2 regions of the Clostridium celatum genome follow, and region 2 is predicted to be linked to the other one. Evidence: predicted binding sites of a transcription regulator. Region 2 holds the regulator's gene; the other holds the start of a gene.
What was found. Region 2 encodes HrcA, which represses chaperone genes, less so after heat shock. Its sites were predicted from a motif close to TGTTAGCACTCNNNNNNNNNGAGTGCTAACA; they were not measured.
Positions count from the first base shown of each region.

Region 1: the regulator HrcA is predicted to act here: its motif matches at 2,716-2,746, upstream of htpG (molecular chaperone HtpG).

Region 1 covers NZ_JAJKGM010000006.1:56,256-60,715, reverse strand. Annotated here, with positions in the region: gene LPC13_RS04350 (NAD(P)H-dependent flavin oxidoreductase) at 1-751, shown strand, start outside; gene htpG (molecular chaperone HtpG) at 810-2,690, opposite strand; gene LPC13_RS04340 (S8 family peptidase) at 2,918-3,907, opposite strand; gene LPC13_RS04335 (zinc ribbon domain-containing protein) at 4,197-4,460, shown strand, end outside.
Region 2 covers NZ_JAJKGM010000002.1:47,556-52,015, forward strand. Annotated here, with positions in the region: gene lepA (translation elongation factor 4) at 1-767, shown strand, start outside; gene hemW (radical SAM family heme chaperone HemW) at 865-1,995, shown strand; gene hrcA (heat-inducible transcriptional repressor HrcA) at 2,213-3,241, shown strand; gene grpE (nucleotide exchange factor GrpE) at 3,267-3,872, shown strand; gene dnaK (molecular chaperone DnaK) at 3,924-4,460, shown strand, end outside.

The sequences.
Region 1 (4,460 bases), on a different contig from region 2:
AGCTGGTGCTGACATTATTATATCAGGCGCTGGTTTACCTCTAAAATTACCAGAATATACAAAAGGTAGCTCTATAAAAATATTTCCTATAGTATCATCATTAAAAGCTACAAAACTTATTTTTTCTTATTGGAAAAAACATTATGATAAAGTTGCAGATGGTTTTATTATAGAAGGTCCTGAGGCAGGCGGTCATTTAGGGTTTAAAGCAGATAAGCTTAATGATGACATTATAAATTTTGATGATAATGTTTCTTCTATTTTAGAAGAAATTGCTAATTACGAAAAAACTTACAACTGCAAAATTCCAGTTATAGTTGGTGGTGGCGTATTTAATTCATCTGACATAAAAAAATATCTTTCATTAGGGGCTAGTGGTGTCCAGATTGGAACTAGGTTTGTTGCTACAGATGAATGTGATGCTCATATAAACTTTAAAAATGCTTATGTAAATTCTACAAAAGATGACATTAAAATAGTTAAAAGTCCTGTAGGAATGCCTGGTAGAGCTATTAATAACAAATTTTTAGAATCATTAAATTCAGAACATAAAAAAATAAGCAAATGTTATAATTGCTTAGTTCCATGTAATCCTCTGACTACACCATATTGTATAAGCAAAGCTTTAATTAATGCAGTTTCTGGAGATATTGATAATGGTTTAATATTCTGTGGTTCTAATGCCTATAAAATTAATAAAATTGTTTCTGTACAAGAACTTTTATCAGAACTTACTTCAGAATTAAATTAATAAATAAGAATAGTAGTAGCAAAATTACTATTTTGCTACTACTATTTTTTTATCATATCTACTTCATTAATTTACAAATATTATTTGTAAATTCAACTGGATCTTCAATTGATAAACCTTCTATTAATAAGGCTTGATTATACAATAAATTTGTGTATAATCCTAATTTTTCTTTGTCATTTTCATAGGCATCTTTCAAAGCATTATAAACTTCATGATTAACATTAATTTCTAATACTTTATCGGCTTTTACTCCTTGATTATTAGGCATAGAATTTAAAACTTTTTCCATCTCAATTGAAATTTCACCTTCATTTGATAAGCAAACTGGATGTTTCTTTAATCTCTTTGAAGCCTTAACAGCCTTAACTTTATTATTTAAAACTTCTCTCATTGTTTCAAATAAAGCTTTGCTTTCTTCTTCATTTTCATTATTTGAATCTTTTTCATCATTATTTTCTATTCCTAAATCATCGCTATATACTGACTTAAACTCTTTATCTTTATATTTCATTAACATCTTAATTGCAAATTCATCAATATCATCAGTACAATATAAGATTTCATATCCTTTATCTAGTAAAAGATCGATTTGTGGCATTTTTTCTATTCTTGCTATAGATTCACCTGTTGCATAATAAATATATTTTTGTTCTTCAGACATTCTAGTAACATACTCATCTAAAGTTACCATCTTCTTTTCCTTTGAAGAATAGAACATTAATAAATCTTGAAGAACTTCTTTTTCTGCTCCAAAATTATCATAAACACCAAATTTTAATGTTCTTCCAAAAGCAGAATAGAATTTTTCATAGCTTTCTCTTTCATTTTTAAGCATTTTTTCTAATTCGCTCTTTATTTTATTCTTTATATTTTTAGCAATAAATCTTAATTGTCTATCATGTTGAAGAATTTCCCTAGAAATATTTAAAGATAAATCTTCTGAATCAACAATTCCTTTTACAAATCCAAAGTAATCTGGAAGTAAATCAGAACATTTATTCATAATCATTACACCATTTGAATAAAGTTCTAATCCTTTCTCATAATCTTTTGTATAGAAATCATATGGCATATTTTCTGGAATATATAAAATTGCATTGTAACTTACAGTTCCATCTACACTTAAATGAATATGTTTTAATGGCTTATCAAATCCAAAATGCTTTTCATTATAGAAATTATCATAATCTTCCTTACTTAATTCACTTTTATTTTTTCTCCAAATAGGAACCATACTATTAATTACTTTTTCTTCAACGTAATCTTCATATTCATTTTCTGTTCCTTCTTTAAGTTTTCTTTCAGTTATATCCATTTTTATTGGATATCTTATAAAATCTGAATATTTTTTAATTAATGATTTAATTTTATATTCATTTAAATATTCATCAAAATTTTCATCTTCAGTATTTTCTTTTAAATGTAATATTATATCTGTACCTATAGTTTCCTTTGTAGCTGGCTCTATAGTATAACCTTCAACACCTTTAGACTCCCACTTGTAAGCTTCATCACTTCCAAAAGCTTTAGTAATAACAGTTACTTTATCTGCTATTAAAAATGACGAATAGAAACCAACACCAAATTGACCTATTATATCATAACCTTCTTTAGCTTCATTTTCTTTCTTAAATTGAAGAGAACCACTTTTAGCAATAACACCTAAGTTATCATCTAACTCTTCTTTTGTCATACCAATACCAGTATCAGATATTTTTATTATTCTGTTATCTTTATCTATTGATACCTTTATAAAATAATCTTCCTTATTAAAACTTATATTATCTGATGATAATGCTTTATAATAAATTTTATCAATTGCATCACTTGCATTAGATATAAGCTCTCTTAAGAAGATTTCTCTATGCGTATAAATTGAATTAATCATTAAGTCTAAAAGTCTTTTAGACTCTGCTTTAAATTGTTTTGTTTCCATAAAACTCTCTCCTTACATACTTGATTGTTAGCACTCACCAAACTCGAGTGCTAATACATATTTTTATTATATACCTTGTTTTTTTTTAGTCAATACCTTAAAAATTATTAATTGTATTTTTTACATTTTTGAAACATTTTTCATTTATATGTAAACCGAAGTATTGATATACATCTTAATATTTACTAATACTTCAGTTTTATATTTTTAATAATAATTCTATTTTATTAGAAGCTATTTTTTAATATTTCACTTATTAATTTATCATCTTTTATAATTTTCCCCATCAAATCATCTATAGTTAAATATAACATTCCGTTTCCTTCAATATTTTTATCATATCCTAATGATACAGTTTTCTTAATTAATTGTGCATAAATTTCTGTTTCACTTAATTTTCTTTTAAATACATCTTCTGCCCAATTAATTATTAATGCCAATGCTCCTGCAACATGCGGTGTTGCCATAGATGTTCCTTGCATCTCAGCAAATTTATTTCCTGGTGCTGTTGATAATATTCCCCTATTATTATATCCTTGTCCAGGTGCAACTAAATCAACTTGATTATTTGAAGCTGAAAATCTACTACTTTCTTTATTTGCATTAATAGACCCAACAGATATTACTTCATTATAAGCAGCAGGATAACTTAATTCTGTTGTTTTAGCTTTTGCATCTCCATCATTTCCCGCTGCACATACTACAAGTATCCCCTTATTTACTGCATTTTTTATAGCATCATGAAGTGCAATATCGTCATATTTTCCACCTAAAGACATTGAGATTATATTAACATTTTGTTTCACTGAATAATTTATCCCATCTACAATCCAGTTGTAGTTACCTCCATTTTTACTTAAAGCCTTAATTATTAAAAGATTTGCTTTAGGTGCAACTCCTACTACTCCATTTCCTATCTCACTTGCGGCAATAATTCCTGCAACATGAGTTCCATGTCCAACATAATCTGTTACAATACTCGTATTTCCTTTATCATCATCAGTAAAATTTCTTACACCTACTATTCTATCCTTTAAATTAATATGGGTAATATCACATCCAGTATCAATAACAGCAATAGTAATATTTTCTCCCTTTCTACCTCTATCCCAAAACTTTGGTGCATCTATAATATTAACTCCATCTGGAATACCACTAGCTACACTTTGTTGCTGAAGTACTGTATATGAAGTTAAATTTATATCTCTGTTTATCATAATATTTCCCCTCATTTTATCATTAGATTATTTTTATCTTCTAATAATAAAATACGAAGTAAACATTATTATGGTTACGAAAGGTTTATAAAATACAAAAGACGTTGCATTTTGTGCTGCAACGCCCCATAATCAAATTCTAGTTACTTTGTAACTAGATGACTATGCTTTTATTATTTCTTTTTATTAACTTTTTATTCATTATTTATTCTCATAATATAAATTGTACATGGTTATAAAATATATTATAATTATGGTAAATTTATATTTTAATATAAGGAGTGTTTATATGAAATTTTTACAAGGTAGATATGGAGTAGATTTGTTATCCCTATTGCTAACTTTACTTGCAGCAATACTTAATATTTTTGATATAACAAGACTTTTAGCACTTATAATCTTAATTTATGCAATCTATAGAGCTTTTTCAAAAAAAATATATAAAAGAAAAGAAGAATATAATATATTTTTTACATACACAAATAAAATTTTAAAAAAATTTGGTAAATCTATCCCATATAATCTTCCTGTTTATGATTTAAATAATTTAGTT
Region 2 (4,460 bases):
TCTTAGGATTACTTCACATGGAAATAATTCAAGAAAGAATAGAAAGAGAATTTAATTTAGATATTATAACAACAGCTCCTTCGGTTGTGTATAAGGTAGCTAAGACTAATGGAGAAGTTTTAGATTTAACTAATCCAACAAACTTACCAGAACCAACAGAAATAGATTATATGGAAGAACCAGTTGTTAGAGCATCTATAATTTCTCCAACAGATTATGTTGGTGCAATAATGGATTTATGTCAAGAAAGAAGAGGAACATTCATAGATATGGAATATCTTGAAACAACAAGAGTATCTATAAATTACGATATGCCGTTAAATGAAATTGTTTATGATTTCTTTGATACATTAAAATCAAGAACTAGAGGGTATGCATCATTTGACTACGAATTTAAAGGATATATGAAGACAGAACTTGTTAAGCTTGATATATTATTAAATGGAGATATAGTCGATGCATTATCAATGATAGTTCCAAAGGAAAGAGCTTACCATAAAGGAAGGGGAATAGCTGAAAAGCTTAAAGAAATAATTCCAAGACAAATGTTTGAAGTTCCAATTCAAGCTGCCATAGGTTCTAAAGTTATAGCAAGAGAAACTGTTAAGGCTATGAGAAAAGACGTACTTGCTAAATGTTATGGTGGAGATATTTCAAGAAAGAAGAAACTTCTTGAAAAACAAAAAGAAGGTAAGAAGAGAATGAGACAAGTGGGATCTGTAGAAGTACCACAAGAAGCATTCATGGCTGTACTTAAAGTAGACTAATAAATGTGTTAATGAAAAGACATTGCAATAGCAATGTCTTTTTTCATAATCGAAGATATTATTAAGTAAATTATTATATAGTTTGGAGGAGAAAATAATGAAAGAAATTAGCTTATATATACATATACCATTTTGTAAACAAAGATGTTTTTATTGTGATTTTCCTACCTTTGCAGGGAGAGAAAAGTTTAGAGAGGATTACATAAATGCATTAGTCAAAGAAATTGAAAGTAAATGTTCAAATTATATTATTAAAACTATATTTATTGGTGGAGGAACGCCTTCGCATCTTGAAGTAAAAGAATTAGAAAAGTTACTTAGTTGTGTTGAAAAATTAAATTTATCGGAAAACGTAGAATATTCAATAGAATGCAATCCAGGAACAGTAAATGAAGAAAAATTAATGCTTATGAAAAATTATGGCGTAAATAGATTAAGTTTTGGACTCCAATCTTGTGATGATAAATTGCTTAAGAGAATTGGTCGTATACATACCTTTAATGAATTTTTAGAGAATTATAAATTAGCTAGAAAAATAGGGTTTACTAACATAAATGTAGATTTAATGTATGGTTTGCCAAATTTAACAATAGAAATATGGAAATATACATTGGAAAAAATATGTGAGTTAAAACCAGAGCATATATCAGCATATAGTTTAATTATTGAAGAAGGTACAGCATTTTACTCTTTATACGAAAAAAATAAATTAGAAATACCGTCAGAAGATGATGAAAGAATTATGGATAAAATGACGAAAGATATATTAAAAAAGTATGGATATCACCAATATGAAATTTCTAATTTTGCTTTGCCTGAAAAAGAATGTGAACACAATAAGGTATATTGGAGTTTAGGTGAATATATTGGTGTAGGATTAGCAAGTAGTTCTTATATTGATGGATATAGATTGGTTAATATAGATAATATGAATGAATATATAAAAAGAGTAGAGAATAATGATAATGTAGTTATGGAAAAACATAAAAATTCAAGAGAAGATGAAATAGAAGAATTTATTTTTATGGGATTAAGAATGCTTTCAGGGATAAGTTTATCTAAATTTAATAAAAAATTTGGTGTAGATATAAACAGTATATATGAGCATGTCATTGAGAAAAATATAAGAGAAGGTCTTTTAGTTGTAAAAGATGATTTTATGTATTTAACTTCAAAAGGAATTGAATTATCTAATATTGTTATGTCTGATTTCATATTAGATAAATAGATAATTCAATGGTTGTATAGTTGACTATTTAAAAAGCTAAGAAAAAAGGAGTAATTTAGAGATGGAAAGAGAAAACTTAGAAAAAACTAAATTATACAAAAAAATAATTGAAAATTTAAAGAAATATGAAATTGACAAAAAAAACAAATAAGAATATATTGATATTGTAGTCATTAGCACTCGACTTAAATGAGTGCTAACAAATAGAGGTGATGAGATGGCTATTGATGAAAGGAAAATAAAAATACTTCAAGCCATTATTAATGACTATATAGTAACGGGAGAACCTGTAGGATCTAGAACAATAGCTAAAAAGTATGATTTAGGTGTAGGATCTGCGACTATAAGAAATGAAATGGCAGATTTAGAGGAAATGGGGTACTTAGAACAGCCTCATACATCAGCAGGAAGAATACCATCTAGTAAGGGCTATAGGTTATATGTTGATAAACTAATGGAAACACAAAAGTTAAGTAAGGATGAAGAGCTTAGAATTAAAGAATATTTAATTAACTCAGCTATGCAAGAAGTTGATACAATTTTAAAAGAAGCTTGTGTTTTATTATCGGAATTAACAAATTTAACATGTATAGTTCAAACTCCATCAATGAAAAGAAGTTATATAAAATCACTTCAATTAATTAAAATTGATGAGACAAATTTAATTTCAGTAATTGTAACAGATAGTGGAGTTATAAAAAATCATAGAATCAAGGTTAAAAATGCCCCAAGTAATGATGAGCTAAGTAGAATTAATGAAGTATTAAATAGTAAACTTAAAAATTTAACTATTGAAGCTATTAACTTAGAGGTTATTAATGGACTAAAAAATGAATTAGTAGGATTTGATGATTTATTTAATGCAATGCTTCCAGCTTTATATGAAAGTTTAAACAATAACTCCAAATCAGAGTTAGTGGTTGAAGGAACAACAAATCTTTTTAATTATCCAGAATACAACGATATTGAAAAGGCAAAAGAGGTACTTCAATTAATAAGCAATAAGGATTGTGTTATAGAGTTACTTGAAACTAGTGGTGATATGTCTATTAAAATTGGTGATGAAAATTATATACCTGAAGCAAAAGATTGCTCGGTAATTACAGCAGAGTATTCTTTAGGTGGAAGACCAATTGGCAGTATTGGACTAATAGGTCCACAGAGAATTAATTATTCTAAAGTAGTCTCAATTATGGCACAAGTGATAAAGGAGTTAAATAAAAGTCTTCAGGACCAAGAGTATTGAATGAAAAGAGATGAGGTGTGTAAGGATGGAAGAAAACAAAGAATTAAAAGATGAAGAAATATTAGAAAAAGCTGAAACAGTAGAAGAAACTGAAACAGTAGGAGAAACTGCTGAGTCTACGGAAAATGAAGAAGTAGAAGAAGAAAATTCAGAAAACACTGGATCAGATGATTTATCAATGATTAGAAATTTAAAAGAAGAAAATAAAAAGCTTTCTAATGAATTAGAAACATTAAAAGATAGATTACTTAGATTAACAGCTGAGTATGACAATTATAGAAAAAGAACAGCTAAAGAAAAAGAAGGAATATATACTGATGCATGTACTGATGTATTAAAGGAAATGCTTCCTGTAGCTGATAATTTAGAAAGAGCTTTAGCTGTAGATGGAAATGTAGATGATCTTAAAAAGGGTGTTGAGATGACTATAAAAGGTTTCTTAAACTCTTTAGATAAATTAGGTGTTGAAGAAATTGATACAACTAATGGATTTGATCCAAATTTACATCAAGCAATTTCTGTTGTTGAAGATGAAAATTTAAATAGCAATGATGTTGCTCAAGTATATCAAAAAGGATATAAAAGAGGCGAAAAAGTAATCAGATATTCAATGGTTACAGTAGCAAAATAGTAATTAAGGAAAATCTTTAAATAGATATGTAATTTCGAGGAGGAAAAAATTATGGGAAAAATTATAGGTATTGATTTAGGTACTACAAATTCATGTGTAGCTGTTATGGAAGGTGGAGAACCAGTAGTTATCACTAACTCAGAAGGTGCTAGAACTACTCCTTCAGTTGTTTCTTTCCAAGCAAATGGAGAAAGATTGGTTGGACAAATTGCTAAAAGACAAGCGATTACAAATCCAGAACATACAATAATTTCAATAAAAAGAGAAATGGGAACAGACCATAAAACTCATGTAGATGATAAAGTTTATTCACCACAAGAAATATCAGCAATGATACTTCAAAAAATTAAAGCAGATGCAGAAGCTTACTTAGGAGAAACTGTAAACCAAGCAGTTATTACAGTTCCAGCTTACTTTAATGATGCCGAAAGACAAGCAACAAAAGATGCTGGTAGAATAGCAGGATTAGAAGTATTAAGAATAATAAACGAACCAACTGCAGCTTCATTAGCTTATGGATTAGATAAGACTGACCACAGTGAAAAAATATTCGTTTATGACTTAGGTGGAGGTACATTCGACGTATCT